4 regions of the Micromonospora sp. NPDC049139 genome follow, and region 2 is predicted to be linked to each of the others. Evidence: riboswitches for the same ligand, from Rfam matches in the RefSeq annotation. Region 2 holds a riboswitch; each other region holds the start of a gene.

Region 1 (7,667 bases), on a different contig from region 2:
ACGCGGCTGCTCCTGACCGGCGGCGTACGCTGCGCCGAGCTGCTCGCGTTCCGCGCCCTCGCGCTCGGTGCCCGGCTGTTCATCCAGACCGCCCGCGAGCAGGAGTGGGACAGCTTCCTGCGGCGCTGCGTCATCGGCCGGGAGGTCGCCTCGTTTCTACCGCCGGGCGTTGCGCCGCCGACCGCGGCCACCCCGACCGAGCCGCAGCTCGTCGTGATCGACACCGGCCCGGTCACCGGCCCTGACTCGGGCCTCAGCGCGCCCTGGCGGGCCACCCTGGTGGTCCGCGACGACCTGGCCGGCTGGGACGTCGACGCGCTGGTACGCAGCGACATCGTGCTGCTCCAGCGGTTGGCAGAGACGGAGGCCGCGACGGCGGCGAGCGCGCTGGGCCTGATGAGCGTGCAGAGCTGGTTCACCCAGCTGCACCCCGAGATGGTCGGCCTGATCACCAAGGGCAAGGTGCAGTGGGTGATGCTCAGCATGACCCCCATCGAACGTCAGCTGATCGGCCCCGTCGCCCGCGGCGGCTGATCGTCCTCCGTCGGCCGTCTCGGCCGTGTCGCCGGCGAGAGCCCTGACAGCCTGGCGACGGACGCGGCGCCGCCGATGTCGCGCAGGCGATGGGATTACCGTCGCGCGCCGACGGCGGGGCCTGCCCCCCGGGCCTCAGGTGCGGCCGGCGCTCTCGGGATCGTCGTCGGTGAAGAGGGCGAGCAGGTCGCCGACCTGCCGGTCGGCCTCGGCGGGGTGCCGGAACCGCCCGGCCGGGTTGAGCGTGTACTCGTTGCGCCGGCCCACCCGGGTGCGGTGCAGGTAGCCGCCCGCCTCCAGGTCGGCGACGATCGCCTGGGCGGCCCGCTCGGTGACGCCCACCTCGTCCGCGACGTCGCGTAGCCGGGCGGTGGGGTTGCGGGCGATGGCGAGCAGCACGTGCCCGTGGTTCGTCAGGAACGTCCAGTTGCGGGTGCTCCCGTTCTCCCCTGTCGTCGCCATGTCGTCATCGTATGGCGCGCCTTTCGGGTTTTCCGCCGCGCCCTCGCGCGGGAGGCCCCGCCCGACGTCTGCGGGCGGGCGCGAACATATGAAACGCATATCACGCATCCCTTGACGTATCTTCGGGTGCGTGTGACCGTGGGGGTAGCCCGCGCCCAGCGTCGGCCGGGGTGACCAGGTCGTTCGTGAGGGACGAGGTGAGGGAGATGAGTCGTCCCGGATCCCCCGGCGCTCAGCCGGGCCCGGAGCGGAAGTCGTCGGAGCCGGCACCGGAAGACCCGACCGCCGTGCGGGACGCGTTCCCCACCCCGGGCGGTCCGGAGCAGGCGCTCGCCGAGTTGCAGGCCGGCAACCGCCGGTTCGTCACCGGCACCCCCCGCCACCCCAACCAGGACGCCGGGCACCGTGCCGCGGTCGCGGACGGGCAGCACCCGTTCGCGGTGATCGTCGGTTGCTCCGACTCCCGGCTCGCCGCGGAGATCATCTTTGACCGCGGCCTCGGCGACCTCTTCGTGGTACGCACCGCCGGGCACACGGTCGGCCCCGAGGTGCTGGGCAGCGTCGAGTACGCCGTGACGGTCCTGCGCACACCGCTGGTGGTGGTGCTCGGGCACGACTCCTGCGGGGCGGTCCAGGCGGCCCGTACGGCGGACGCCACCGGCACGTCCCCGGCCGGGCACCTGGGCGCCGTGGTGGACGCCGTGGTGCCCAGCCTGCGCCGCGCCGCCGCCGAGGGCGTGGACGACATCGACCGCATCGTCGACATCCACATCGCGCAGACCGTCGAGGCGATGCTGGACAGGTCGGCCGTGCTCGCCGCCGAGGTGGCCGCCGGGCGCTGCGCCGTCGTGGGCATGTCGTACCGGCTGGCGGCCGGCGAGGCTCGGGCGGTGACCGCCGTGTCCGCCGGCGAGGCGCGGGGGAGCGCCGAGGTGGCCAACGGGTCGGGCGCGGTCGACGGGGCGCAGCCTGCCGTCAGTGCCGCCCTCGCCTGACCCGTTCCTTCGCTCGGCCCGGGACGCCGACGCCCGTCGACGGGGGCCAACGGACGCCGAGTGGGCCTCAACCGCCCACGGGTCCCAGAAGCGCCGAGAGCGCCGACCGGGCCCACAGCTGTCCGGACCGGGCCGCGCGACGCCGGAGCGGGTCGTAGAGACGCCTTACAGATGCCGGCAGGGCCCAGAGACGCCGACAGGGCCGCCCCGCAGGCGCGGGGCGGCCCTGTCGTTGGCTGCGTCAGAGCAGGGATACGTGCACGTGGTCCGTATGGTTCGACGGGCCGCTGTAGGACTTCCAGCCGGTCGCCGGGAACCAGATCTGCCGGTTCCAGATCACGTAGTAGATGCCGAGCCGGTCGGCGTTGCGGACCAGGAACGCGGTCAGGTTGTTGCCGTACATGTAGGTGTCGTCGTTGTGCCAGGGGGAGAAGCCGCTTCTCTGCAGCGACCAGTCGCAGGCCCGGCCCTTCGGATGCTCGTACGGCCCGCCGGAGCGGTAACAGCCGACGAAGCGGTTGAAGCCGGCCCGCTTGACCTCCTTGTACATGTGCAGGGTGCGCGCGGTGATGCAGCCGGAGGTGGTGGGGTCGTTCTCGGTGCAGGACAGGGGCTTCCAGTCGCCGTCGGCGGTACGACCCGGTGCCATCCGGGCCACCGGCGAGGTGGCGACCACCTTGCCGCCGGTCAGCCCTCTGCCGCCGACCAGTGCGAGCGCCTTCTCCGCGTCGCGCTTGCCGCGGGCCATCTCGTTGGTCAGCTTCTGCTGCTCGCGGACCTCGGCATCGAGCGCCAGCTTGGCCTGCTCGGCGCGGGTCTTGACCGCGTTCACCTCGGCGAGCTTCTTGGCATTGACCAGGTTCAGCTCGTCGAGGGCGGCGGCGCGCTTGACGAACGAGTCGGGGCTGGCGGTGTCCAGCAGCATCGACACCGCGCCGATCCGCCCGGTCCGGTAGGACTGGGCGGCGATCTGGCTCACCTGCGGGGCCAGTGCTGCCAGGTCGGCCTGCGCCCGGTCGACCTCCAGGGCCAGTTCCAGTTGGCGCTTCTTCGACTTCGCGAGCTTCGCCTTGGCCTGGACGTAGCTGCGGTTCCGCGTCTCGATCAGGTCGTTGAGCAGCTTGGGCTCGTCGTCCCCGTGGCCGGAGGGTTGGGCCGGTGGGGTGGGTGCGGCCGCCGCCGGGAGAGGCCCGGCGAAGACGGCCAGGGCGGCGATCACGGCCACCACAGGTGTCAACCAGCGGCGTAGGGGTGCCGTCACAGTTTTCCCTTCCGTCGACCGCCGACCGGGTTAGCTGACGGGTTCGGGGCGGAAGTGGCCCCTACCGCTGTCGCGGATTCACCCCACGTGCCTGGGTCCCCGGCTCGCCTGGCGGCGATTGGGCGGCGGCACCGCAGGCGCCGCTGCGCGCCTTCGGCGGTGACCGGCAGCGAGGTTACCCGAGAGCCCTCCCGGGGATCTACGTCCCTAAGCCGACTAAATGCGTTATTTCGTAACGGCGGAGGGTGACCAGTGACGCGTTTATCAGGCGGGACGTCCTGATCGGTCACGCTGAGGAGTTTCACCATGCGGTGTCCGTGCTCCCGTGTCGGTCGGGCCACCCGGCGGGGGCGGCGGAGGGGGTGCTTCCGGCGCGCGGCCCGCTGAGGGCCTCCAGCGCCTCGGACCGGTCGGCCGCCGGCCGGGGGGCCGGCGGGGTCGGGAGTGCGCCGCGGTCGGCGGACTCCCCGCCGCGCCGGCCGGCCGTGGTCACCACGGCCGCGAGCCCGGTGGTCAGCGGCACGGCGGCGATCAGGCCCAGGGTGGCGACCGCGCTGCGGACGATCTCCTGGGCCAGGAACTCGCTGGTCAGGATCTGGCTCACCGCCCGGGAGTCGGCGGTCAGCAGGAGCAGCACCGGCAGCGAGGCCCCGGCGTACGCCAGCACGATGGTGTTCACCGTCGAGGCGATGTGCGCGCGGCCGACCCGGGTGGCCGCGCGGTACAGCTGCATCCGGGACAGCCCCGGGTTGGCGTGCGCCAGCTCGGTGACCGTCGCGGCCTGTGTCACGGTGACGTCGTCGAGCACGCCGAGCGAGCCGATGATGATCCCGGCGAGCAGCAGGCCGTGCAGGTCGACGTCGGCCTGGAACATCGACAGCGTGGTGGCGTCCTCGGTGCCGAACCCGGTCAGGTGGGTCGCCGCGGTGGCGATCGTGCCGAGCACGCCCGTCAGCACCAGGCTGCCCAGCGTGCCGAGCACGGCGACCGAGGTCTGCGCGGTCACCCCGTGCGTCAGGTAGAGCACCACGAACATGATCAGTGCCGCGCCGACGACCGCGACCAGCAGCGGTGGGCTGCCGGCGCTGATGCCGGGCAGCACGAAGGTCAGCAGGATGGCGAAGCTGGCCGCTAGGCCGGCCAGCGCCGCGAGCCCCCGCCACCGCCCGAACGCGACGATCGCGGCGGCGAACAGCACCACCAGCCAGAGCAGCGGCTTGCCGCGCTGGTGCTCGGCGATGTTGTAGGCGCTCGCCGAGGGGTCGGCGGGATCGGTGAGCTGGACCAGGATGATCTCGTCGCCGACCGCGACCGTCGGCGCCCCCGGCCCTGCCGGTACGGGCGTCTCCACCTGCTGGCCGGCGTCGGGGCCGTCGTCGACGCGTACGGTCACGGTGCCGCAGGGGCCCTCCGGGGCACCCTCCGGCGCCTCCGGGGTGGGCGGGCACGGCTCCGTCACCACCCGGGTCACCGTGCCGTGGTGGCGGGGCGGATCGGTGCCGGGCGCGGCGTCCGGGGCGTCCCACGGCCAGAGCAGCAGGGCCGCGATCAGGGTGGCGACGAACAGGGGCACCACCGTCGCGACGAGGATCCGTCGCACCCTCGGTGGGGCGGACGGTGCGGGACGGGTGTGGTCGGCGCCCATCGAGTGTCTCCCAACGAGTCCAGGGCGGGGTGCGTGCCGGCGGGCCGGTCGGTTCGGCGTGGCCGGGTGACCGCCGCGGCGGATCGCCCTGGGGTGTCGGTTCGGTCACGCACCGCGACGGCCCGGCCCGGCCGGTCGCGGTCGCTCGAAACCGCCGCCCGGTCTGGGCGACGGTGCGGGCGGCGCGGAGTGCGGAGGGCCACCGGCCGAATGGTAGCCATCCCGATATCCGGCCGCAGGTCGTGAGGGCTGGTGTCGGCCGCGGTCCGTCCCGTCCGGCAGCCGCCGGTCACCACCATGTCACTGTCGGGTGGCGGCCGGGCGGCCCTCCCGTGGTGGCCTGATGGCGGTCTCGTTCGGGGCGGATTCGCCGTCGGGTGCGCCGGTCGCCCCCGGACGCACCGGCCCCGGGGACTACCGTGGTCGGTGTGCGGGCGGCGGCGACAGTGACGGCGGGGCGATGGGCCCGGCTGCTGCTGCTCGTCGGCACACTGTTCGGCCTGGCCGCGATGCACACCCTCGGCCACGGCTCGCACTCCGTGGGCCATCCCGCCGAGGTTTCCGCGCAGGCCGTCGCCGCGGCCGGTGGGCACGGCGGCGCGGCGCAGGCGCTGCCCCGCCACGACACCGCCGCGCCGCTCCGTCAGGTCACCGCCGCGCTGCCCCGCCACGACACCGCCGCGCCGCTCGGTCAGGACCCCGCCATCGCGTACGTCGTCCCGGCGGCGCCGTCCGGCGTGGTGGGCTGCCCGGGCGACTGCCCGCACGAGCGGTTCCTCCCGTCCGGCGGGGCGGGCGGCGAGCTGCCCTGGTGGGGCGTGTGCCTGGCGGTGCTGGGCGCGCTCGCCGCTCCGCTGCTGCTCGCCGTGCTGCTGCTGGCCGGCGCACAGGCCGTCGGCCCAGCGGGCCGGGGGTCGGGCGGGCCGGCCCGGTCGCCCCGTGCCCCGCCGTCCCGGCCGGTCGGCCTGCGACTCGCCACGGTCTCGGTGCTGCGCAGATAGGACGCCCCGGCGCGGCCCGGTCAGCCGGCCCGCGTCCCCGTCCTGCTGCGTACGTTCCGATACCGAAAGGCCCAGATGTGACCACTCGTACCATCGCGCGCCGTGCCGCCCTGGCCGGCGCCACCGTCACCGCCGCCCTCGTCCTGACCGCCTGCGGCGGCGACGGGCATTCGTCCCCGGGTGCGGGGCACGGCACGCCCGCCACCAGCGGGCCGACGGCCTCCGCGTCCGGCGCGGCCACCTTCGGCGACGCCGACGCGATGTTCGCCCAGATGATGATTCCGCACCACCGGCAGGCGGTGGAGATGGCGGAGTTGGCCGCCACGCGGGCGGCGGACCCGGAGGTCAAGCGGCTCGCCGGGGAGATCAAGGCCGCCCAGGCGCCCGAGATCGCCACCATGAGCGGCTGGTTGTCGGCCTGGGGACGGCCGGTGCCGTCGCCCGGCGCCGAGACGCCGCACATGGACCACGGCATGCCCGGCATGATGTCCGACGCCGACATGGAGAAGCTGGCGGCGGCCTCCGGGCGGGAGTTCGACCGGCAGTTCCTGACCATGATGATCGCTCACCACGAGGGCGCCGTCACCATGGCCCGGGACGAGCTGGCCCGGGGCGTGAACGCGGAGGCGAAGGCCCTGGCCCAGCAGATCGTCACCACCCAGCAGGCCGAGATCGACACGATGGAGAAGATCCTCGGCCGGCTCTGACCCGGGCTGCCCCGGCGCTCGCACCCTGGGGGCGCCGGGGCACCGCCGGCCGGGTCAGCCGCGCTTCATGAGGCGGCCGACGGCGGCCATCATCTCGGTGGCCATCTCGTCGGCCCGGCCCTCGGCCGCTCCTTCGTGCATGCAGTGCCGGGCGTGCCCGTCGAGCAGGCCGAGGGCGACCTTGTCGAGGGCGGCCTGGATCGCGGAGATCTGCGTGAGCACGTCGATGCAGTAGCGGTCGTCGTCGACCATCTTCTCGATGCCGCGGACCTGCCCCTCGACGCGGCGCAGCCGCGCGAGCAACTGGTCCTTGCTGGCGGTGTAGCCCCTGGTCGGGGCGGGCGTCGGTGTGGTCATGCGATCCAGGATAGCGTACCCCTCGGGGGTATGGTACCGTCGTCCGCGTACCGATACCCCCACCGGGTATCGGTACGCGGAGCAGTCATCCGTCCGCCTCCTCGTTACCCCTGGGGGGTATATGCTGGAGGCGTCGAGAGGAGAGTTCGATGGTCACCACGACGTACCAGGTGCAGGGCATGACCTGCGGGCACTGCGTCAGCTCGGTCAGCGCCGAGGTCGGCGCCATCCCGGGCGTCAGCGACGTCCAGGTCGACCTCGCCGCCGGGCGGGTCACCGTCACCAGCGAGAGCCCACTGAACATCGACACCGTGCGCGCCGCCGTCGACGAGGCCGGCTACGACCTCGTCGGCGCCTGACGGCGGGCACGGGGAAACCGAGGCACACCATGAACACGGCGACGAAACTGAGCGGTTTCGTCCTCGGTCTCGCGGCGGTCTTCGGCGCGGCGTACGGGGTCGGCCAGGCGGCCGGCCCCGTGGCCCCGGCCGCCGAGACCGGCCACGACGCCGCGGACGGCCACGGGGACACCGACGGGGCCGGACACGGGGGCGACGAGGGCGGCGCGGCGGCCCACCTGCCCGGCGGACTGCTCGTCTCCGACCGCGGCTACACCCTCCGACCGGTCGACGCCCCGGCCGGGCAGTTCGCCTTCCAGGTCACCGGCCCGGACGGCCGGCCGGTCACCGCGTACGACGTGGCGCA
Region 2 (7,622 bases):
TGCATACGACTTCGACTGGCTCAGTGGGCCGCACAACTACGGCTTCACAGCTTCCGGCCCCGCAATGACCCTGCCTGAGATGGAGGAAACCATCCGCAACTTCCTCGCTGGGATCGACCCCGCCACCGGATACCTGAAGGAGTAACTGAGCGGGCATGATCGCTGCGGAACACGATCTGCGGCACACCGGAAACACTCTCGCCGCACGAACCGGGGCGAGCACCCGCGACCTGATGGCGCGGATGGGGCACGACTCATCCCAGGCCGCGTTGATCTACCAGCACGCCACGACTGAGGCGGATCGGGCCATCGCCCAGGCGCTGCACGAGGCGATGCGAGTCGACCGGAAGAAGGCCAAGAAGTCGGCCGACGGCTCGGGCAAGGCCAAGGACACGACCGGCAAGAAGTCGGGCGGCAAGAGGGGCAAGAAGCGGTCGGCGAACCCGGACGGGGCCGGGGATGACCGGGGCTAATGGCACGTCAATGGCACGCGACATGATCGTTTACCTTGGAACATCGAAGGCCCTGGCTGGGACTCGCGTCCTGGCCGGGGCCTTCGATCGTGGAGCGGGTGACGGGAATCGAACCCGCACTGTCAGCTTGGGAAGCTGATGTTCTGCCATTGAACTACACCCGCAGGCGGCACCACTGTACCTGAGACGTCCCGCCGATGCACCCAGGTACCCCTCCGACGCCGCACCGTGTCGCCCGGCGGGCCCCAGGCGACTCGCGGCCACCGCCCGGGAGCTGACCCCGCCACGGCGGCCATGTGTTTCTGTGCCGTGGCCCGCACCGGCCGGCGGACCGGTACACCCGAAGATCGGCGCCACCGAGCATCGGGCAGCGCGAGTCGCTACCGAGAATCACCGTTTCATCGCCAATTGTCGATCACCGGTCAGCGTCGGTCAGGAAAAAGTTTCACCCCTGCAACATATGGCCGTTCTCAAATCCGTCGATCAGTTGTAACGTCTGCCCAACGTTCTCAGCCACGGCGTGACATACCCCCTGTCGCGCCGGCCAGAAAGAGGTGGGCCCATGGGACTCCGTCCCAACCTGCTGACCCGGCGTACGGCCGGCGTCGCGTCGACGACCCTCGCGCTGCTGCTCAGCACCGCCGCCGTGGGCGTCGTACCGGCCGCGTCGGCCTTCTCCGCCGCCCCGAGCGAGGTCTGCGTCGAGCCGGCCGACGTCCACTCGGACTCCCGCATCAAGGCGGGTGGCGCGGCCAAGCACGAGCCGAACGAGCTGACCCTGGCGGAGACCCGCGAGCGCGAGGCCGACCTGGCCGCCGCCCTGCGCGAGCGCGCCCGGTTCCGCACCGGCGCCGGCGCCTCCATCACGGCCACCGTCACGGTCCCGGTCGTGGTGCACGTGATCCAGCGGGACGGCACCCGGGCCGGCGGCAACATCCCGGACTCGATGATCACCTCGCAGATCGACGTGCTGAACCAGTCCTACAGTGGGGCGACCGGTGGCGCGGCCACCGCGTTCAGCTTCCAGCTGCAGAAGATCAACCGGGTGACGAACCCCTCGTGGTACCCGATCGTGCAGGGCTCCTCGGCCGAGCGGCAGATGAAGACCTCGCTGCGCGAGGGCGGCAAGAACACCCTCAACGTCTACCTGGGCGAGCTGAGCAACGACCTGCTCGGCTGGGCGACCTTCCCGACCCGGAAGCTGAGCAGCATGGACGGCGTCGTCGTGCTGAGCGAGTCGCTGCCGGGCGGCACGGCCACCAACTACAACCAGGGCGACACCGGCACCCACGAGGTCGGCCACTGGCTGAACCTCTACCACACCTTCCAGGGCGGCTGCTCCGGCTCGGGTGACAGCGTCAGCGACACCGCGCCCGAGGCATCCCCGGCGTTCCAGTGCCCGACCGGCCGGGACACCTGCACCGCCCCGGGCGTCGACCCGATCACCAACTTCATGGACTACACCTACGACTCCTGCATGCACCAGTTCACCGCCGGGCAGGCCAGCCGCATGCTGACCGCCTGGAACGCGTACCGCGCGGCGTAGTTCCCCCGCACGACCGGTGCCGGCTCCGCTCGACGGGGCCGGCGCCGTCGTCTTCGGGGCGGGGTGGGGGCGGTGCGGCGCCCCGGACGGGGACGGCCCGGGGCGCCGCACCGCGTCTCAGGCGGCCGGGCGGGCGGCGAGGCTGCCACCACTCCCGGACCGCGTCTCGGGCACCACGGCGGTGCCGGCGGCGGCCGCACCGGGGTCGAGCCAGACCTGGACGGCGGGCCGGCCGTGCCCCTCGCCGGCGCCGCCCGCGACGCCCGGCTCCCGACGGGCGAGCATCGCCACGTCGACGGTGAACTCGAACAGCCGCCAGTCGACCTGCGGCGCGGCCCGGTGGCTGCGGGCCAGCCGGGCGACCCGGGCCGGGTCGGTGACCGGCCGGGCGTGGCCGGCGACGTAGGCCTCGTCGTCACTCTCCTCCGGCGGGAAGGAGTGCAGGGCGTAGCGGCCGTCGCGTTCCAGGTCGCGCCGCTTCGGCGAGTCGACCACGAAGCAGAAGAGCCCCTCATCGGTGATCACCGGAGAGACGGGGTGGACCCGGGGCCCGCCGTCGGCGCGGACGGTGGCCAGGTAGCCGAAGCCCGGCCCGTACTGCTGCATGAGGGAGCGGATCCCGTCGGCGAGGCGGGGCTCGTCGGCGGCGAATTCGGACCAGGAAGCCATGCCGACATTCTATCGAACACGTGTACGAACAGGTAGTCCGACACGCAGGCCACGCACATCGCTCGCTAAGGTGGTGCGATGCTGCTCTCCGACCGCGACCTGGTCTCCGAGATCAAGGCGGGCACGCTCGCGCTGGAGCCGTTCGAGCCCACGCTGGTGCAACCGTCCAGCATCGACGTACGCCTGGACAAGCTCTTCCGGGTCTTCAACAACCACCTCTACACCCACATCGACCCGGCGATGCAGCAGGACGACCTGACGTCGATGGTCGAGGTGCCCGAGGGCGAGCCGTTCGTGCTGCACCCGGGCGAGTTCGTGCTCGCCTCGACGCTGGAGGTGATCTCCCTCGGCGACCAGCTCGCCGGGCGGCTGGAGGGCAAGTCGAGCCTGGGACGGCTCGGCCTGCTCACCCACTCCACCGCGGGCTTCATCGACCCGGGCTTCTCCGGCCACGTGACACTGGAGCTGTCCAACGTGGCCAACCTGCCCATCACCCTCTGGCCGGGCATGAAGATCGGTCAGCTCTGCATCTTCCGGCTCTCGTCGCCGGCCGAGCACCCGTACGGCTCGGCCGTCTACGGCTCGCGCTACCAGGGGCAGCGCGGCCCGACCCCGAGCCGCTCCTGGCAGCACTGGCGCACCTGGCCGACCCGCTGACCCGACGGCCGCCTGTTAGGAAGGGGCCCTTCCTCTACCGAATGCGTTAGGAAGGGCCCCTTCCTTACACCTCAGCCGGGGCGGCCGTAACTGTGGATCGGGCCGTCGTCGACCTTCTTCATCTTGACCGGCACCCCGGCTCGGGAGGCGTGCACCACCCAGCCCCCGCCGACGTACATGCCGACGTGGTGCAGGTCGCTGTAGTAGAAGACCAGGTCTCCCGGGCGCAGCTCGCCCCGGGTGACGGTCGCGGTGACCCGGCGCTGCTGCGCGGCGTTGTGCGGGAGCGATACCCCGGCCTTCGCCCAGGCGGCGAGCATCAGGCCCGAGCAGTCGTACGCGTTCGGGCCCTCGGCGCCCCAGACGTAGGGCTTGCCGATCTGGGCGCAGGCGAACTTGACCGCGGTGCCGGCACCGCCACCCGGGTAGCTGGCCGGGCAGGGGGCGGGGCGCAGCGAACCGCCGCCGCCGCTGCCGTAGATCCGCAGCCGCAGCTTCTGCAGCCGGTCGATCTCGGCGTTGATCTGTTTCTTCTTCGCGGCGAGCTGGGCCTCCGTCCGGCCGAGTTGGACGACCATCTCGTCGAGCGGGGCCTTCTTCTCGGCCAGCCGGTCGCGCAGCTCGGCGACCTGCCGCACGTCCTGCTGCTGGTGCTGGGCGAACCGGTCGAGCAGTTCGAGCTGGCCGACCATCTGGTCGGGCGAGCGGCTGCCCAGCAGGGCGTTGACGGCGGAGACGTTCTCGCCCTTGTAGGCGCGGACGGCCAGCGCGCTGACCTCCTCCATCGCCTGCTCGACCTGCCGTTCCAAGGGCTCGATCTGCTTGGCGAGGGCGTCGGCCTGCCTGCGCTTGGCGGCCAGGTCCTGGCGGGTGGCGTTGTGCCGTTCGATGATCGGTTCGAGCTTGTTCCAGTCCTCGTCGATCTGGCGCTCGATCTCGGCGACCGTCGGTTCGGCGTGGGCCGCCGTGGCGCCGCCGGTCAGGACGACGGCGAACGCGGCCAAGGCGGCGAGGGCGGTGGTGCAGCGGTACCAGCGTGGGCGCGGCGCAGCCGTCGTCGGGCCGGCGGGTGCCGACCGTGCCGACGGTGGCCGCGGGGCATGGTGTGCCACCGGGCTCCGTACTCCTTCTTCCCGTACCGCCTACCGGGTTAGCTGACGGGTTCGGGCGGGAAGGGGACGCCCTACCGCAGGTGCTGCGGATTCACCCCGGGGTACCTGGGTCCCCGGCTCGCTCGGGAGCGACTCGGCGGTGTCGGACCGTTACCGCCCCGGATGGACGGACTGTCGCCGGCCGACGAATGACCAGAGTAGAGATGGTCGTTATCGATCCGCAACCCATCGCGCCGTGACACACCGTACTCATGCGGGCCGGTGGAGCGTGTCACTCGGGGCGACGAAATTTTCCTTCTTCGGTAAGTGACGCATGGAAAGGTATTGACCGGAGGTGGCGCCCGGGGCGAAGGTGGCCCCACATTCGCCCGTCCGACCTGGGGGTCTGATGCACCTGTCAGCGACATCGAGGAGCAGACGCGTCCTGCTGGCCGCCGCCGTGGCGGCCGCCCTGGCGGCGACGCCGCTCACCGCCGCCGGAACCGCCGCCGCCGCGCCGACGACCGACCGGCAGCAGCAGTACGCCGCCGCGGCGGCGGAGTACGGCGTGCCGGAGAGCGTCCTGCTCGGAGTCTCCTACCTGCAGTCCCGCTGGGACACCAACGCCGGAACGCCGAGCACCAGCGGCGGCTTCGGACCGATGCACCTCACCGACGCGGAGTACGTCGCCGCCCTGCCCGGGGGTACCCACCACGACGACGGCACCGAGGACCCGCGGGGCGACGACTCCCGCCCGTCCCTGGCCGAGGCGCACGAGCCACCGGACACCCCGCCGCCCGCCGAGGCCTCGCTGCGGACGCTCGACGCCGCCGCCGAGCTGACCGGCGCCAGCGAGGAGGCGCTGCGGACGGACGTCACGGCGAACATCCGGGGCGGCGCGGCGCTGCTGGCCGCGTACCAGAAGCAGATCGGCGCCCCGGTCGGCGCCGACACCGACCCGGCGGCCTGGTACGGCGCGGTGGCCCGCTACTCCGGCGCGGACAGCGCCGACGCCGCGGCGGCCTTCGCCAACGAGGTGTACGCCACCATCGGCGCCGGCGACAGCCGGCTGACCGACGACGGACAGCGGGTCACCCTCGCCGCCCGCGCGGTGCAGCCGGAACGCTCCTGGCTCGACCAGCTGGGCCTGCGCAAGGTCGCCCGGCCCGACGGGCTGGAGTGCCCCGACACGATCTCCTGCGAGTGGATCCCGGCGCCCTACGTGCAGTACGGCCCGGCCGTGGGTGACTACGGCAACCACGACCTCGCCGACCGGCCGGCCCAGCAGAAGATCGAGTACATCGTCATCCACGACACCGAGGGCTACTTCGGGCCCAGCGTCAACCTCGTCAAGGACCCGAGGCGGGTGGGCTGGCACTACACCCTGCGCTCGGTGGACGGCCACATCGCCCAGCACATCAAGACCAAGAACGTCGGCTGGCACGCCGGCAACTGGTACGTGAACGCCAAGTCCATCGGCCTGGAGCACGAGGGCTTCGCGGGGCACGGCACCTGGTACACCGAGGCGATGTACCGCACCTCCGCCAAGCTGGTCCGCCACCTGGCGCTGCGGTACAACATCCCGCTGGACCGGCAGCACATCGTCGGTCACGACAACGTCCCCGGCACCGTCGCCTCGACCGTGCGCGGCATGCACTGGGACCCGGGCCCGTACTGGGACTGGTCGCACTACTTCGACCTGCTCAAGGCGCCGTTCACGTCGACCGCCACGCCGCAGACGGGGCTGGTCACCATCGACCCCGACTTCGCCACCAACCAGCCGCAGTTCACCGGCTGCAACCGGCAGCCGCCGGGCGTGCCGAACCCGCCCCCGCCGGTGGCTCCCTGCCCGCTGCGCGGCTCGTCCGCGGTGATCCTGCACAGCGCGCCGAGCCACGACGCGCCGCTGGTCAACGACATCGCGCTGCGGCCCGACGGCACCCCGAACACCATGTACATCTCCGACCACGGCGCCCGGGCCTCCGCCGGGCAGACGTACGCCCTGGCCGAGGTGCGGGGGGACTGGACCGCGATCTGGTACCTCGGCCAGAAGGCGTGGTTCCACAACCCCGCCTCGAAGCCGACCGCGAAGTGGTCCGTGGGCTTCGTGGTGACCCCGAAGGACGGCAGGGCCACCATCCCGGTCTACGGCCGGGCCTACCCGGAGCAGGCCGCCTACCCGGCCGGCGTGCCCTACCAGCCGATCTCCCCGCTCCAGTACACCCTCTCGGCCGGCCAGCGGTACGCCGTCGGCACGGTGCTCCCCGGCGAGTACTACCGGGCCGTCACGTTCGACGGGTCGTCGCCGGGTGACTGGACGGTGATCCGCGGCGAGAACAGGTACGTGCAGATCCAGTTCGGCCACCGGGTCATGTACGTCAACCTGGACGACGTGAACCTGCTGCCCTCCGCGCTGGACGCGCCCCGCTGACCCACCGCTCGCCCGGGCTGGCGCAGGCCGTCCCCGAGCACGGCGAGGGCCCTCGGTCTACTCGACCGGGGGCCCTCTCCGTTCAGGTGGCGCGGGATCAGCCGGGTCTGCGGAAACCGGCCACCGGCATCGTGTTGATGCTGGAGACGTTGACCGGCTTGCCGGCCCGGGGCGCGTGCACCATCTTGTCGTTGCCGAGGTAGAGGCCGACGTGGTGCAGATCGCTGAAGAAGAACACCAGGTCACCCGGGCGTGCCTCGGAGCGCGGGATGGCCTTGCCCTCGTTCCACTGCGCGCCGGTGAAGTGCGTCAGGTGGATGCCCGCCGCCTTGTAGGCGTACTGGGTCAGACCCGAGCAGTCGAACGAGTTGGGGCCGGTGGCGCCCCAGACGTACGGGTCGCCGACCTGGGCGCAGGCGGTCTTGATGGCGGTCCGGGCCGCCTCGCTGACCACGCCGTTGATGGTCGGGCACTTCTCCGTCTTGACGGTGGTCACCGGCAGCGACGCCTCGAGCTTCTTGATGTCGGCGTCGATCTGCTTCTTCTTCGCCGCCAGGTCGTTCTGCTGCTTGGTCTGCGCCACGATCAGCGCGTCGAGCTTCTGCTTCTCCGCGTCGAACCTGTCGCGGACCTTGGTGACGCCCTCGAGCTGCTTGCGCTCCTGGGCGGCCAGCCGGTCCAGGAGGGTCAGCTGCTCGGTGAGCGTGTCCGGCCTGGCGCTGACCAGCAGCGCGCCGATCTCCTGCGACGGGCCG
Region 3 (7,667 bases), on a different contig from region 2:
GCGGCGGGCCGATCGGGCGGTGTCGCGGACGCTGTCGCCCGCGGAGCTGACCGCCGAGACCAGGTTCTGCCACGCCTGGTCCGCGATCCGCTCGGGCTTGCTGCGACGATCCAGCAGATTGGTACCGAACATGGTGGGTTACCTCCTCGGGCCGAAGCCGGCGGCCACTTCGGACTTCGGCGTCTCACCGGCGCGTCATGGTTCGCTCGTTCCGCCTGTGCCCAACCGGACGCCTCCGCAAACCCGCGCGGACGCGGGGCGAGCCCGGTCACCGGGCGGGGCCCTCGCCGTGCGTCAGCGGAGCGTGACCACCGCGGTCACGCCGCGCGCGAAGTCGTCGTCATCGTCGTCGTCATCGTCACCGCCGCCGAAGCCGCAGGCCAGTACGAGGGCCAGCAACGCGCCGACACCGGCCAGCGCGGCGAGTCTCCTGATCATCGATCGTCCTTTCGTCGTGGCGCCCGTTCTCCGGGCCGATGCTAGGCAGGACGGGCAACCCGCGGGCGGTAGCGGGGCGGGCCACGCCAGGAAGTTCGGGTGCCGGGCGGTGCCGGCGGGAGACGGCTACCCTGGGTCGGCGACGCGTCAGCGGCAGCTGATCGTTGGGTGAACAAGAAGTGAAAAGTCCGGATTAGGGCGACTTGGTGCGCCCTCATCCGCGAATTGCTCATCCCGAGGGGTGGCGACCGAGGCCGTCGGAGGAATACTCTCGGTCGCGGCCCGCGTACTGATGAGGCGCCCGTCGGACGGGCGAGTGGAGGTGCTCGCGTGAGCCTGTCGATCGTGAAGTCGGTTATGCCCGGTGGTGTCATCGAGATCGCCCCCCGGGGCGAGATCGACGTCGACACCGCATACGAGGTGCGCGAGGCGATCGCCGAGGTCCTGGCCAAGGGGCGCCCCAACCGGATCGAGCTCAACATGAGGCTCGTCACCTTCATCGACTCCGTCGGCATCAGCGCGATGGTCGCCGGCTTCCAGACCGCCGAGGTGAGCGGCGTCAAGCTCGTCGTCACCGAGCCGAGTCGGTTCGTGCACCGGCAGCTCTGGGTGACCGGCCTGCTCGGCCTCTTCGGCGCCCCCGAGCCCTACTACGCCGGCGCGCCCGCCCCCGAGGTCCTCCCCGGCGCCTGACCCGCCGGCCGGGGGTCCCGCCGGTGACTCGCCGACGGTAGTCGGGCGGGCGGATCGACGGCCGGCAAACGCGCGCGGAGCGCGGCGCGCCGTTGCCAGCGCGCCGCCGGTGCGCGACGATCGGGCGACGGCGACGGTGGGGAGACGGCGTGCTCAGGCGGGATTCCTTCAGCTACACCGTCCAGGCGCGCTGCTCGCTCGCCGACGCCGCAGGGTTGCTCGCGGACCCGGCCCGGCAGCAGGACCTGCACCCGCTGATCGCCCGGGTCCGCCGGGTGTCGCCCCGTCGCGGCGCGCGGGCCAGCTACCTCATCACCGACCGGCTGGCCGTCGGGCCGCTGCGTCTGCCGGTCACCTACCGGGCCGACGTCCTGGTCGACGGGCCGGACGAGATCGTCACCGTGGCGCGGCAGTGGCCGGCCACCACGGTGCGCAACCGGACCCGACTGCGGGCCGAGCCGGACGGCGTGGTCCGGATCGACGTCGAGATCACCCTCACCGCGCCGGTCCCGCTCTTCGGCTACGCCTTCAGCCAGGCGCGCGCCGCCCACCTGGGGCTGGCGGCCCGGCTCGGCGTCGCCCTGGGCGGGCACCCGCCGGAGTCACCGCCCGCCTGAGCCGGGCATCGACGACACGGCGGCATGCCCGGCCGTCGGCCGGGGAGGTGGCGGCGGGAAGGCGGTCGCCCCGGCGACCCGCGAGCGGGTCACCGGGGCCGGGGCGTCAGTAGACCGACAGGTGCACGTGGTTGGTGTGGTCGCTGGACGGGTCGCCGTTGGCGCCGCTGTACGACTTCCATCCGCTGCTGGGCAGCCAGATCTGCCTGTACCAGATCACGTAGAGCACGGCGAGCCGGTCGGCGTTCTTGACGAAGTACGTCGCCAGGTTGTTGCCGTACGTCCTGTCGCCGCCGGTGGCGTCGCCCCCGAACCCGCTCTTCTGAGCCGCGAAGTCGCAGGCCCGGCCCTTGGGGTGCTCGCCGGAGCCGCCGGGGCGGTAGCAGGAGACGTAGCGGGTGAAGCCGGACGCCTTGGCCTGGTTGAGCGCGTGCAGGGTGCGCGGGGTGATGCAACCGTTGGCGGGGGTGGGGTCGTTGACGCTGCACGACTCGGACGGCCAGGACCCGTCGGAGTTGCGCGGCGCCGGCTTCGCCGTCGCGGTGGAGCTGCCGCCCGGCCCGCCGCCGCTCGACTGCGACCGGTTGGCCACCGTCAGCGCCCGCTCCGCCTGGTCCTTGCGCTTGGCCATCAGCGTGACCTGCTTGCGCTGCTCCCGGATCTCGCCGTCCAGGGCCAGCTTGGTGCGGGCGGCCTGGTCACGGGTCTCCTGGAGCTCGCGGAGCGCCCGGTCCTCGTTGGCGGCCACCGCGTCGAGAGCGGCGGCCCGGTCCATGAAGCCGTCCGGCGAGCTGCTGTTGAGCAGGGCGGACACCACCCCCAGCCGGCCGGTCCGGTAGGCCACCCCGGCGATCTCGCCGACCTTGCTGCTCCGCTCGGTCAGCTCGCTCTCGGTCGTCTTGAGCTGCGTGGCGAGCTGCTGCTGCCGTTTGACCGACGTGTCCAGCGCCCGCTTGGCGTCCAGGTAGCCCTTGCTGGCGGCTTCGAGCTGGGCCCGCAGGGCGGGCGTGCCGCCCTCCTGGTCCTGGCCGGGGGCTGCGGCGAGCAGGCCGGCCCGGGAGGCGGCCGCCGCGGGGGCGGTGGTGACCGGGGCGACCGCGGCGCCGAGGGTGAGCGTCACGGCGATCAGGGCCGCCAACCGGGCGGCGCGTCGTCGTACAGGTGCCATCACTGGCATACACGTGTCCTTCCGTCAGCCGCCGACCGGGTTAGCTGACGGGTTCGGGACGGAAGATCCCTACCGCTGACGCGGATGCACCCCACGAACTTGGTTCCCCGGTTCGCCCCGCCGGGCGATTAGGCGGCGGCCACCGCCGGCACCGGTGGGTGCCGCCTGGCGGAGGCCGGAACCGAGCCTACCGGTGCCGGTGTGACTGGTGCAGCGCAGGTGACTGAGGGTGCCTGTCCGCTTACCGTCAAATCCGGCATAAGTCAACAATACTCTCCCAGATTTAAGGCTGTGCTCATTACCACTCAACCGACCCGCAGGCCCCGGGAGACGCCCCCGGCTCGATCTGCAACGTCGCGTGCTCGATCTGGAAGTCCTCGTGCAGGGCCGTCCGGGCTGCGGTGAGCACCGCGCCGACCTCCGCGCCCGGCGCCATGGTCAGGTGCGCCGAGGCCACCTCCATCCCGGAGGTCAGCGTCCAGACGTGCAGGTCGTGCACCTCGGCCACGCCGGGCACGGCGGCCAGCCGGTCGTGCACCCTGGCGACCTCGAGGTGCTCCGGCGCGGCCTGCACCAGGATGCGCAGCGCGGCGCGCCCGAGCCGCCAGGTGCGGGGCAGGATGAACAGCCCGATGGCCACCGCGACCAGCGGGTCCGCCCACCACCAGTCGGTGACGGCGATCAGCAGGGCCGCGCCGATCACGCCGAGTGAGCCCAGCAGGTCGCCCAGCACCTCCAGGTATGCGCCCTGCATGTTGATGCTCTCCTTCGCCCCGGACCGCAGCAGGGCGAAGGCGGCCACGTTGGCGAGCAGGCCGAGCACGGCGACCGCGAGCATCGGGCCGGCGAGCACCTCCGGCGGGTCGCCGAACCGGCGTACGGCCTCGACGACCACGTAGACCGCGACGCCGGAGAGCAGCACGGCGTTGGCCAGGGCGGCCAGCACCTCCAGCCGGTAGAGGCCGAAGGTGCGCTGCGGGTCCGCGCCGGCGCGCCGGGTCGCGGTGATCGCCGCGAGCGCCATGCCGATGCCGAGCACGTCGGTGAACATGTGCCCGGCGTCGCTCAGCAGGGCCAGCGAGCCGGTGCGGAAGGCGGCCACCGCCTCCACCACCATCAGGGCGCCGAGCAGCGCGAACGCCGCCCAGAGGCGGCCCCGGTGGCGGTGCGCGGCATTCGCGACCGACCCGTGGTGGTGGTCATGACCTGCACCCACGCGCCCACCTTCCGTCACCCGTCCGGACCCGGTTCAATCTATGCTCACATCGCAATATGTGCAAGTGACTGCCCGGCGGCGGCCGGGACGACTCAGCCGGTCGGGTCGACGGTGGTCAGCCGCTGGGTGGCCCGCGACAGCGCGACGTAGAGCGTCCGTACGCCCGAACCCGGGTCGGCCCGGATCTCACCCGGGGCGACCAGGACCACGCCGTCGTACTCCATGCCCTTGGCCTCCAGGCTGGTCACCACCTGCAGGCGCGGCGCGCCCAGCCCGCCCAGCCACCCGGCCACCTCGTCCCGGCGGGGCACCGGGGTGATCACGCCCACGGTGCCCTCCACCTCGGCCAGCAGCGCCGTGGCCGCCGTCACCACGGCGGTCTCCAGCTCCGCCGGCGGCACCACCAGCTCGACCGGATCGACGCCGGTGGAGCGCACCGCCCTGGGCAGCGGGAGGTCCGGGTGCAGCCGGCGGATCTCGGCCGCCGCCACCGCGAAGATCTCCGCCGAGTTGCGGTAGTTCGTGGTCAGGGTGAAGTGGTGCCGCTTGCGCCGGCCCAGCGCCTGGTCCCGGGCCCGGGTCAGCTCCTCCGGGTCGCCCGTCCACGCCGTCTGCGCCGGGTCGCCCACCACCGTCCACGAGGCCAGCCGGCCGCGCCGGCCGATCATGCGCCACTGCATCGGCGAGACGTCCTGCGACTCGTCGACCACGACGTGCGCGTACTCCCGGTAGTCCTCCGGGCGCTGCCGCGCCGCCTCGCGGGCCGCGCGCTGCCGGTCGGCGAACGTGCTCAGCTCGCGGACCCCGCCGGCCAGCTGGAACGGGTCCCGCTTCCGCCGGGCCGGCTTCATCGGCTTGCCGAGCAGCGCGTCCAGCTCGTCCAGCAGCGCGATGTCGGCGATCGTCAGCCCGGCGGAGTCCAGACTCCGGTACGCGTCGGTCAGCAGCCGGATCTCGGCGCCGGAGAGGATCCCGCCGGCGTACCGGCGCAGCCGGTCGGGGCGGGCCAGCCAGCCCAGCACGTGCCGGGGGTGCAGCCGGGGCCACCACGCCTTGAGGAACTCCCGGAACTCCGGCCGCTCGGCGACCTCGTCCTCGAACGCGCGCTGCTCGGGCAGCCGGCCGATGCCCAGCCGACGGGCCTGCGCCCAGAGCGCGGCGAAGACGCCGTCGAAGCCGGCGCGGCGCACCTCGTTGCGGCGGGCGCCCCGGGGCATCGCCCGCTCCCGGATGGCGTCCAGCTCGCGGCGGTCCAGCCGGAGCAGCTCGCCCCGGTAGAGCAGTCGCAGCTCGGCCGGGCCGTCCGGCACCGCGTCCCGGGCCGCCCGTTCCAGCACCCGGCGCATCCGCAGCGAGCCCTTGACCGCCGCCACGGCCGGCGGGTCGGTACGGGTGGCGCTCATGCCCGGGAACAGCGTGCCCAGCGAGTGCAGCGTGGCGGTGTCCTCGCCGAGCGAGGGCAGCACCGAGGCGATGTACTCGACGAAGACCGAGGACGGGCCGACCACCAGGATGCCGCCGCCGGCGTACCGGCTGCGGTCGGAGTAGAGCAGGTACGCGGCCCGGTGCAGGGCGACCGCCGTCTTGCCGGTGCCCGGGCCGCCGGAGACGATCGTCACCCCGGAGCCGGGGGAGCGGATGGCCTCGTCCTGCTCCCGCTGGATGGTGGCGACGATGTCCCGCATGCCCCGGCCGGTGGCCTTCGACAGCGTGGCGAGCAGCGCGCCGTCGCCGACCACCGCCATGTCGGCGGGCGCGGCGGCGGGATCGAGCAGGTCGTCCTCGATCCGGGTGACCCGCTCACCGGAGGACTGGATCATGCGCCGCCGCACCACGCCCAGCGGCTCCGCCGGGGTGGCCTGGTAGAAGGCGGCGGCGGCTGGGGCCCGCCAGTCGACCACCAGGGTGGTCGCGTCCTCGTCCCGGATGCCGAGCCGCCCGACGTGCAGCACCTGCCGGTCGCGCAGGTCCAGCCGGCCGAAGACCAGCCCCTCGTGCTCGGCGTCCAGCACGTGCCGCCGCTGCGCGGCGTGGAACACCATCGCGTCCCGCTCGACCAGCGCCCCGAAGTTGCCGACCCGGGCGAGCCGGTAGCCCTCCTTCTCGGCGCGGACCGCCGACCGGCGCAGCTCGGCCAGTCGGGCGTACACCCGGTCGAGGTGCCGCTGCTCGACGGCGGTCTCCTGCGCCAGGGTGGTCTGGTCGGTCAACGGTCGCTCCTCCTGACGTGGGCGGCGGGCGGCGCGAACCGCGCGAACCACGCCAGGCCAACCGCAAGAGGGTACGGCCCGCGCGCAACCAGCCGCGCCTGAGGTGCGGGAAAGGAACCCGCGTCACCCCGCCCGGCCGGCCCGCCTCACCCCTCGCGGGTGGTGACGGGAGCGGCGGAGCGGGCGTCGTCGAACACCTGGCGGAGCACGCCGCCCAGCGCCGCGTTGACCTCGGCGGGGCGTTCCATCATCAGCATGTGCCCGGCACCCGGACAGACGGTCAGCTCCGTCGCCGGCAGCGCGGCGGCGATCGACTCGGCGCACGGCGGCGGGGTGAGCCGGTCCCGGTCGCCGACCAGCGCCGCCGCCGGCAGGTGGGCGAGCCGGGCGAGGGTGTCGAGCCGGTGCTGCGCCCCGATCGAGGCGCGGAACCCGCCGATCGAGCGGAGCGAGGCGCGGGCCACCGCCGAGGTGACCAGCCGGATGTCGTGCGGGTCGCAGCGGTCGCCGAAGAGCATCCAGCGGATGCTGGGGCGCAGGGCCCGCAGCAGTGCCCGGGGCGGCCGCCAGGACCCGCACCGGGCCAGCACGCCGGCCCCGGTGGTCTCGGCGAGCCGGATCAACCGGGCGATCCGGGGCGACAGGCCGTAGCCGGTGTGCGTGTGCCCCTCGGCCGTCGTGGAGACGAAGACCAACCCGGCGGCGCGTGCGGCGAAGTGCTCGGGGTGCCGGTGCGCGTACTCCATGATCGTCATGCCGCCCATCGAGTGGCCGGCGAGCACCACCCGGCCGTCCGGGGCCACCTCGTCCAGCACCGCGGCCAGGTCGTCGCCGAGCTGGGCGAGGGTGGCGGTGGGCAGCGCCATGCAGCTCGACCGGCCGTGCCCGCGGGCGTCGTAGGTCACCACCCGTACCGCGGCGTCGAAGCGTTCCCGCAGGTCGGCGAGCTGCCGGTGCCAGGCCCGCCCGTCCAGCGTCCAGCCGTGCAGCAGCACCACGGTGACCTCGGCGTCGGCCGGCCCCGTCGCCTCGACGTGCAGCCGCACGTCGTCGGGAAGACGTACCTCGACGTGCTCCGGCATCGCCACCTCCCCAAGGCCGCGCTGGTCCGCAACACCGGAGATACCCGGTGGTAACACCGGCTACCCGTCATGACACCACGGCAACCGTGCCGGTGAGAAGATTCGCAACCCGGTCCGGGCGCCGGCCGGGCCGGCCAAGCTGGGGGCATGGGGTCGCCGCAGGCAACGCCGCTCGGGTCCGCGCCGGCCGGGCGTGCGGCCGGCGGCACACCCCGGGCCGCCCTGGCGGAACTGCTCGCCGGC
Region 4 (7,667 bases), on a different contig from region 2:
GACCCGCTCGCCGCCGCCCGCTGGGCCACCCGGCGCCGCTACCTGGGCGACTTCCCGGCCGAGTCGTACGCCGAGGCGTTCCTGGACGCCGCGCGGCGGCTGCTCGACGCGGGCTGGAACGCGCCGACGCCGCGCGCCGTCGGCGGGACCGGCCTGCCGGTCGAGCCGGACGAGGCGACCCTCTCCCCCACCACCTGACCGGCCCGGCACCTCTCGCGGGTCAGCGGTACGGGTCGACCAGCTCCAGGACGGCCTCGGGGGCCTCGACGTGGGCGTTGTGGCCCAGGCCGGGCAGGGTGGCGACCGGCACGCCCAGCTCCTTGAGCTGGGCGTCGGTGACCATGGGGTCGTGCTCGCCGCGGGCCAGCAGCACCGGCACGTCCGTCGCCGCCAGCAGGGCCCGCAGGTCCGGCTCCCCCACCCCGAACGCGGCGGGGTCCATCGCCAGCCGCCAGCGGCCGTCGACCTGCCGCAGCCCGGCCTCGACCACCGGGTGGTCCGGCGCGAAGAGCCCGGTCAGGCCGGCCACCCGCAGGTACCGGCGGGCCGCCTCGTCCCGGCTGGCGAACCAGGTCACCGGTCGGGCGGCCAACTCCCCGGCCTTCGCCAGCTCGGCCGGGGACCAGACGGCCTTGATGCCGAGCCCGACCACGGCGTCGACCGGCAGCCCGGCGCGGCGGGCGGCCAGCGCCAGCCCGACCACGCCGCCGAGGGAGTGCCCCAGCACGACGAGCCGGTCCCCCGCCGCGAGCCCCGCGGCGATCCGGTCGGCCAGCCCGGCGAACGAGTACGCCGACAGCGGCGGCGACCAGCCGTGGCCGGCGAGGTCCGGCGCCAGCCACCGCCCCGCCCACCGGCGCTCCAGCAGCGGCGCCCAGGGCAGCCACACGTCCCCGGTCGCGCCCATGCCGTGCAGCAGCAGCAGGACGCGCCGGCCGTCCCGGTCACCCGATTCGTCGGCCATAGGCCGCAGTGTGCCACCCGCCGTACGCCCCGGCGAGGGCCGTGACCCGGAGACGACATCGGGCGCCGGCTCCCGGGGTGGGGAGCCGACGCCCGACGGGTGTCTTTCTCAGGCGGAGTAGCCGCGGGTGGCAGCCCAGTTCGCCAGGGCGATGGTGGACATCCAGTACGACGCGGTCGCCGGGTTCGCCGAGTCGGCGATCTTCACCTGCCGGCCCTCGTCCTGGTAGCCCACGACGGCGATGTAGTGGCCGCCGGGGAACGAGTGCCAGCCGCCGTCGGTGTCGGTGGCGCTGCCGGCGACGTTCACCACGACACCCCGCCCGTCCGTGATGGCGGCGACCACGTCGGCCTGGAGCTGGTCCATCTGCGCCGGGGTCGCGGCACCGCCCGGGATCATCCGGGTCCGGTACGGGTCACCCTTCACCGTCGCGTTCAGCACCCGGGTGGTGTCCTCGGCCGAGTCGGTGCCCATCTCGTCGGTGCCCAGCTGGGCGCCGAGGGCGTCCTGGCTGCGCGCGATTCCGGCGGCGCTGAGGGCGTGCCGGACGGCCGCCGGACCGCAGTTGTAGAAGGTGGTCTGGGCCTGGTAGTCGTAGTCCAGGGACTTCGCCTTCGGCGGCTTCGGCGGCTCCGGCTTGCGGGTCAGATCCGGGTTCGGGGCGGCGCTGGTGGCGCTGGCCGACGGAGCGGCGCTGGACGCGGCCGGGGCGCCGGTCGACGGGGCGGTCGCGACGCGGGCGTCGCCGCGCGAGGCGACGCTGCCGTCCCGCAGCTCGCTCACGGCCACCGGGGCCTGTGCGGCGGCGGGTGCCTCGTCGGTGCCGGCCAGCAACGCGCCGGTGCCCGACGCGAGCACGAGCGCCGCGGCCGACGCGGCGGCCACCTGGTACGGACGCTCGGACGTGAGGCGACGGAGCTGACGCTTGAGGTGGTGCTTCACGGTTTCCTCCACGGGCTCGGGGGGTGAGCGGCCGCCGGTCCGCGCAGGGGGGACCGACCGCGCGGACGGCGTCCGGCGGTGGTGGACCACTCAGGGGATGCGCCCGGGATGCCGGGCGACGGGCGGTGACCGGTGGGTCAGCTCGCGGCGTGCGGACGGGCGAGCGCGGGCACCGCGGCGCCGTGGAGGCGCCGGAACGACCGGGGGGCGGGTGGGTGCTGCACGGGGATGGAACTCCTTCCGACGCCGCCGACCGGGTTAGCTGACGGATTCGGGCGGGAAGAACGCCCTACCGCGGGCCGTGGCCCGCGGATTCACCCCGATGTTGCACTGGGTCCCCGGCTCGCCTGTTCACGATTAGGCGGGTCGGCGCGGCGTCGCCTCTTGCGATCGGTTACCGCACCGGACGGGCCGACACTACTGGCCGGCCCGCGCCCTGCCAACCCGCTCCCACCTGCCTAAACCTTGATCTTCGGACTTTTTTTGCGGTCAGTTCGGCACTGACGCGACTCAATGGGACGACCGTTTCCCGACGCACCTTGCGTCGACAACCGGACGAGCGGCGGACATCGGCGCGGAATCGTCGGCGGGAATCGGCCGGGCCGCGCCGGATGACCGGTTCGGCGCCGCTATGACCGGCGTCACGAAATTGCCCGGCGGTGTCAGCCCACCCGCGCGGGCCGCCAGCGCGCGGCGAGCGCGGGCCGACGCCCGGCGGACACCGGCCGGGCCGCCGGGAGCCGGCCCGGCCGGAGCCGGACCGCTGCGGCGTACGCCTCCCCGGCCAGGGCCCGCGCCGCCTCGGCGGCCAGGTCGGCGTCCCGCCACGCCGCCCGTTCCCGCTCGGCGGCGGCCCGGTGGGCGGCCCGCTTCGCGTCGCGTACCGCCCGGGCCAGCGCGATCTCCTGCTCGACCGGGTGCCGGCGGGGATCCCAGCCGGCCCGGCGGCCGAACACCTCGCGGAGTTGGCGGGTGGAGAGGTCGCCGCGCCAGTGGGCCGCCACCGCCGCATGGTGCAGCCAGCGCTCGCGGGCGGCGTACTCGGCGGGCGTGCGCGGCGTGCGCGGGGCGGGCAGGGCGGCGGCCCCGGTGAGGCGGCGGGCGGCGGTCTCCGCCTCGTCGTACGCCCGCCAGGCCCGGTCGGCCTCCTCCTGGGCGGCGAGCCAGTCGGCCCGCCACCGCCGGGCGGTGCGGGCGGCCCGGCCCGCCGCGACGGCCACCTCCTCGGCGTAGCGGCGCAGGTCGGCCGCCTCCGCCACGGGGTCGACCGCGGGCGGGGCGACCGGCTCGTCGGCCAGACGGAGCCGCTCGGGGCGGGCGACCAGCACGGCGAGCACGGTCAGGGCCAGCAGGAGCAGGGCGGACCAGATGGCGGCGGCCCGCGGCACCTCGATCAGGAACTGGTAGACGACGGTCTCCATGGTCGGCACCTCACGGGGAGCGAGTGCGTCAGCGGGTCGCACGCGGCGCCCGGGTGGCGGGGCGTGGCGGTGCCACGTCCCGCCGCCGGGACGGGCGCGGGTGGTGGAGAGCGGAGGACGGGCACCTGTCAACGCCTGCGATAGCGGAAGGAGCCCTTCCTACGCCGTGCGGCGGGCGTGGTCGCGGGGCGCGCGTGCCCCGCGGGATGGTGCGGATCAAACGTGCGGCGGGCCCCGGGGGACGGCCGCGCCGGGGGTGTGCCCGCCCGGCGCGGGGGCCGGGCCGGGGGTGACGGCCCCGGCGGCCTCACCCGGGTCGGCCGGAGCAGCGGGGTGGCCGGGGCCGGTGGCGGCCCGGTCGACGGCGGCACCGTCGGAGAGGACGCGGTGGTCGGTGACCGCCACGGGCGGGTCGGCGGGTGCCAGCGTGACGGGGAAGGCCGGGACCAGGGGCGCCCAGGTGTCGGTCGCGGAAACTCCGGCCTGGGCCGAGGCGGCGGCGGGAAGGGCCCCGGCGCCGACGGCGAACGCGACCGCGACGGCGAGGCCGGTCAGCAGCCGCACGGCCCACCGCGCCACCCACCACAGGGGACAGGTGAGCGCGACGGGAAGCACGCGACCACGCTACCGCCGATGCCACCGGTCCGCATCGCCGCCCGGCGTGTCCCGTCTGCGGCGGTCGCGGCGGCCCTTTGGACCGGTGCTCTGCGCGCCCGGCCGTCCACCGGAGGACCGCACGGACCAGGGTGGACGGGTGGTCCGGCCGCCCCAGCGGGTCGACCTGTGTCAGTGGACGCGATCGTCCTACGCCCGGGGGCGCGGCCGGCCGGCCGTCGCACGGGACTCGACGTACGCCGGTCGGCGGTCCGCCTCCGGCTCGGCGTGCCGGGGGCGCGGCACGACGCGTCCCCGCTCCCCCGGCACGGCCGGCGCTCGCTCCCCTGGTCGCTGCCGCGGGGCGGCCACACCTTCGACCGGCGGCGTCGCCCGGGCCGGGCGGCGCGGGCCGAGCAGCCGCATCATCGGCGTCTCGACGAAGCGGTGCAACGCTCCGGCGAGGGCCAGGTTGGCCAGCAGGAAGCCGAGCACCGCGGCCAGCCCCCACCAGCCGCGGTACCCGACGCCCCAGTCGCCGGTGAGCCGGAGCACGGTCACCATCACCAGCACGTGCACCAGGTAGAAGGCGAAGGAGACCTCGCCGAGCCAGACCATCGGCCGGGACCGCCACGGCGACCGCCGCCCGCGCACGTCCGCGTCCGCCGCCGCGGTGATGACCAGGATGTACGCCACCGCGAGCAGGGCCGCCCACAGCTCGGCGCGCACCCACTGCGCGGCGACCACCCAGGTGGCCACGAAGACCAGGCTCGCCACCGGCAGGCCCGGCCCCCGCCACCGGCCGCGCCGCATCAGCTCGGCGGCGGCCACGCCCATCCAGAACTCCAGGGACCGGACGGGCGGGAAGATCTGGGTGAACCACCAACGGCTCTCCTCGGGCACCAGGGCCTGGGCCGGCCAGAGCGCCAGGATCAGCAGCGGCACCGCGACGACCACGGTCCACAGTGCCCACGGCCGGGCCCGGCGGAGCAGCGGCAGCGCCAGCGGCAGGCAGAGGTAGAAGAAGAACTCGCAGGACAGCGACCAACTGACCGTGTTGATGCTGTAGAACGCGCCCGGCCGAGGGTCCCACGCCTGGAGCAGGAAGAGGTTCTCCACCGCGACGCCGCGGTCCACCGGGTCGGCGAACCAGGCCGCGACCAGCAGGGCGAGCGCCCACAGCGCCACGTGGCTGGGCCAGATCTTGGCGATCCGGCGACGCCAGAACGCCCGGCGGGAGTCGGTCGGCCGGGCCGACCACACCAGCACGAAACCGCTGAGGATGAAGAAGAACTGCACGCCGGACAGGCCCAGGGTGAAGACCCAGTTCACCACTGCCCGGTGGTCCGGCTCGGCGATGATCCCCATCGTGCCGGCGTGGAAGCCGAAGACGAGCAGGGCCGCCACCCAGCGCAGCCCGGTCAGCGAGGGCAGCCGACCGGCCGGGGGCGCGGGCCGGGCCTCCGGCGCGACGGTCGCGGCCCCCGTCATGCCGGCGGCCCGGCGGTCCGCAGGGTCACCAGCACGTACGTCTCCTCCTCGGCCGTCGGCGGGCGGCGCAGGACGGCCCGCGGCGGCCTCCGGTAGGCGCCGCCGCCGGGCACCCTACCCGCCGCCCCGGATGTCCCCCTGCGTCCCCGTCCACCGCGTGACGGTTCCGTCCCTCCGCGTGGCAGAGTGACGCGCGTCTGTGCCGGGGTCGGCCGGTGGCCTAATATTCCGTGACCCGAAGGTGACGAGAGGCGGGGACGGATGCACCAGCGGATCCTGATGCGGGCGAAGAAGGGCCCGTTCGACGTCTACTCCCCCGAGGAGGCCTTCGAGGGGAACTGGATCGGCGAGAACAACGGCAACCTCGTCTTCAGCCACGCCGCGCACAAGCTGCTGCAGACCAGCACCACCGAGATCACCCCGACCGAGTTCAAGGTCAACCCGCGCGACGCCGACATGATCAACGAGCGGTACGACGTCTACGTCGTCCCGCTCGCCAACGCCTTCCGGCGCAGCTATGCCCACCGCATCGAACTCATGACGAAGCTCGTCGAACGGCTGAAGATCCCGGTGGTGGTGCTCGGGGTGGGCGTGCAGACCGACGTCAAGGGCGACCGGGAGTACCTGCGCCCGATCGACGACGCCGTCACCCGCTTCGTCCGGGCCGTGCTCGACCGGTCGCACAGCATCGGCGTACGGGGTGAGATCACCGAGGGCTACCTGCGCACGCTGGGCTTCTCCGCCGTCGACGTGATCGGGTGCCCGTCGATGTTCCTGCACGGCGACAGCCTGCGGGTGGAGAAGCGGAAGGCGGCGCTGGCGCCCGACGACCGGCTCGCGCTGACCATCTCGCCGTACGTGAAGTCGATGGCGAAGATCATCGCCCGGCACCACGAGCGGTACCCGAACCTGCGTTACCTGCCGCAGGACCTCAAGACGCTCGGCACCCTGCTCTACGGCGACGCCCCCGACGACCGGGGCAAGTCCAGCGCGATCCCCATCCACACCTCGCACCCGCTGTTCACCGAGGACAAGGTGCGGATGTTCGTCGACCCCTGGACCTGGATGGACTACCTCTCCGGGTTCGAGTTCGCCTTCGGCACCCGGATCCACGGCACCATCACCGCGCTGGTCGCCGGCACGCCCGGCTACCTCTTCGCGCACGACTCGCGCACCCTGGAGCTGGCCCGGTACTTCGACATCCCGCACCGGGTGATGAAGGAGGTGCCGGCCGACGTCGACGCCGCCCAGCTCTACGACGAGGCGGACTACACGGCGCTCAACGACGGCCACAAGGCACGCTACGAGACCATGCTCGCCTTCCTCGCCAAGCACGACCTGGGCAACGCCTTCGCCGACGGCGACAGCGCCGCCCGGTTCGACGCGCGGGTGCGGGCCACCACCTACCCGCCCGCCGTGCGCCCGGCCACCGCGACCGCGCCGGACGTGCTGCTGGAGCGGATCCAGTGGCTGCGGGACCGCAACGCGGCGCTGCACCAGGACGCGGAGACGCTGCGGGAGCAGCGCCTGCGCACCCGGGTCAAGCGGGTGGTGGGCGGCCCGGTGAAGCGCATCCTGAACCGTTAACCCGGCGCTGGGCGGCTGTTCAGGGACTCCACCTTCGCCGGCAACGTGAGGTTCCGGGGCCGTCCATCCGCGCGGTCGATGGTGTCGGCGTGGTCATTGAGCCGACGCAAGCACCGCTGCTGAGCATCGTCGTGCCCGTGTACGGCGTCGAGCCGTACCTGTACCAGTGCCTCGAGTCGATCCGCGCCGACATCCCGGCCGGCGAGGCGGGCGCGGTGGAGCTGATCGGGGTGGACGACGCCTCCCCGGACCGCTGCGGGGAGATGCTGCGGTCGTACGCGGCCGGGCGGGTCGGCATCCGCACCGTCCACCTGACCGACAACGTCGGCCTCGGCCTGGCCCGCAACGCCGGTCTCGACGTGGCCACCGGCGCGTACGTCTGGTTCGTCGACAGCGACGACTGGCTGCCGCCGGGCACGATCCCGGCGGTGCTGGACCGGTTGCGCAGGGACCGGCCCGACGTGCTGATGCTGGACCACCTGCGGGTGCACGAGGGCGGCCGGCGGGAGGTCGACGCGAGCAGCCACCTGCTGCGCGGGGTGCCGGGCGTGGTCCGCCTCGCCGACCGGCCGCAACTGCTGAAGGTGCAGCACACCGCCTGGAACAAGGTGGTCCGCCGCGGGTTCATGGCCGAGCTGGAGCTGCGCTTCTTCCCCGGCTGGTACGAG

Evidence for each region. A riboswitch is a leader RNA that binds a small molecule or an ion and turns the genes downstream of it on or off. The one in region 2 is predicted to bind cyclic di-AMP.
Region 1: linked by a shared signal. The riboswitch ahead of ACZ6Q9_RS25545 (coiled-coil domain-containing protein) and the one ahead of ACZ6Q9_RS14995 (C40 family peptidase) in region 2 are both predicted to bind cyclic di-AMP.
Region 3: linked by a shared signal. The riboswitch ahead of ACZ6Q9_RS28985 (coiled-coil domain-containing protein) and the one ahead of ACZ6Q9_RS14995 (C40 family peptidase) in region 2 are both predicted to bind cyclic di-AMP.
Region 4: linked by a shared signal. The riboswitch ahead of ACZ6Q9_RS17995 (C39 family peptidase) and the one ahead of ACZ6Q9_RS14995 (C40 family peptidase) in region 2 are both predicted to bind cyclic di-AMP.

Annotation. Positions count from the first base shown of each region.
Region 1 covers NZ_JBVJHK010000017.1:125,127-132,793, reverse strand. The annotation lists gene ACZ6Q9_RS25560 (hypothetical protein) at 1-534, shown strand, start outside; gene ACZ6Q9_RS25555 (helix-turn-helix transcriptional regulator) at 670-996, opposite strand; gene ACZ6Q9_RS25550 (carbonic anhydrase) at 1,203-1,991, shown strand; gene ACZ6Q9_RS25545 (coiled-coil domain-containing protein) at 2,233-3,252, opposite strand; cyclic di-AMP (ydaO/yuaA leader) riboswitch at 3,256-3,387, opposite strand; gene ACZ6Q9_RS25540 (YibE/F family protein) at 3,554-4,897, opposite strand; gene ACZ6Q9_RS25535 (hypothetical protein) at 5,326-5,898, shown strand; gene ACZ6Q9_RS25530 (DUF305 domain-containing protein) at 5,976-6,605, shown strand; gene ACZ6Q9_RS25525 (metal-sensitive transcriptional regulator) at 6,660-6,962, opposite strand; gene ACZ6Q9_RS25520 (heavy-metal-associated domain-containing protein) at 7,112-7,321, shown strand; gene ACZ6Q9_RS25515 (hypothetical protein) at 7,351-7,667, shown strand, end outside.
Region 2 covers NZ_JBVJHK010000007.1:1,849-9,470, forward strand. The annotation lists gene ACZ6Q9_RS14965 (hypothetical protein) at 1-145, shown strand, start outside; partial or broken gene ACZ6Q9_RS14970 (hypothetical protein) at 171-473, shown strand; tRNA gene ACZ6Q9_RS14975 (tRNA-Gly) at 564-637, opposite strand; gene ACZ6Q9_RS14980 (zinc metalloprotease) at 1,036-2,019, shown strand; gene ACZ6Q9_RS14985 (pyridoxamine 5'-phosphate oxidase family protein) at 2,137-2,688, opposite strand; gene dcd (dCTP deaminase) at 2,767-3,345, shown strand; gene ACZ6Q9_RS14995 (C40 family peptidase) at 3,417-4,457, opposite strand; cyclic di-AMP (ydaO/yuaA leader) riboswitch at 4,470-4,606, opposite strand; gene ACZ6Q9_RS15000 (N-acetylmuramoyl-L-alanine amidase) at 4,846-6,867, shown strand; gene ACZ6Q9_RS15005 (C40 family peptidase) at 6,965-7,622, opposite strand, start outside.
Region 3 covers NZ_JBVJHK010000022.1:101,159-108,825, forward strand. The annotation lists gene ACZ6Q9_RS28965 (hypothetical protein) at 1-132, opposite strand, end outside; gene ACZ6Q9_RS28970 (hypothetical protein) at 295-438, opposite strand; gene ACZ6Q9_RS28975 (STAS domain-containing protein) at 769-1,131, shown strand; gene ACZ6Q9_RS28980 (SRPBCC family protein) at 1,281-1,748, shown strand; gene ACZ6Q9_RS28985 (coiled-coil domain-containing protein) at 1,855-2,916, opposite strand; cyclic di-AMP (ydaO/yuaA leader) riboswitch at 2,930-3,061, opposite strand; gene ACZ6Q9_RS28990 (cation diffusion facilitator family transporter) at 3,215-4,132, opposite strand; gene ACZ6Q9_RS28995 (HelD family protein) at 4,225-6,342, opposite strand; gene ACZ6Q9_RS29000 (alpha/beta fold hydrolase) at 6,489-7,424, opposite strand; gene ACZ6Q9_RS29005 (carbonic anhydrase) at 7,572-7,667, shown strand, end outside.
Region 4 covers NZ_JBVJHK010000009.1:208,795-216,461, forward strand. The annotation lists gene ACZ6Q9_RS17985 (CDP-glycerol glycerophosphotransferase family protein) at 1-198, shown strand, start outside; gene ACZ6Q9_RS17990 (alpha/beta fold hydrolase) at 221-964, opposite strand; gene ACZ6Q9_RS17995 (C39 family peptidase) at 1,073-1,918, opposite strand; cyclic di-AMP (ydaO/yuaA leader) riboswitch at 2,139-2,280, opposite strand; gene ACZ6Q9_RS18000 (hypothetical protein) at 2,569-3,327, opposite strand; gene ACZ6Q9_RS18005 (hypothetical protein) at 3,544-3,942, opposite strand; gene ACZ6Q9_RS18010 (acyltransferase family protein) at 4,132-5,412, opposite strand; gene ACZ6Q9_RS18015 (polysaccharide pyruvyl transferase family protein) at 5,674-6,999, shown strand; gene ACZ6Q9_RS18020 (glycosyltransferase family 2 protein) at 7,089-7,667, shown strand, end outside.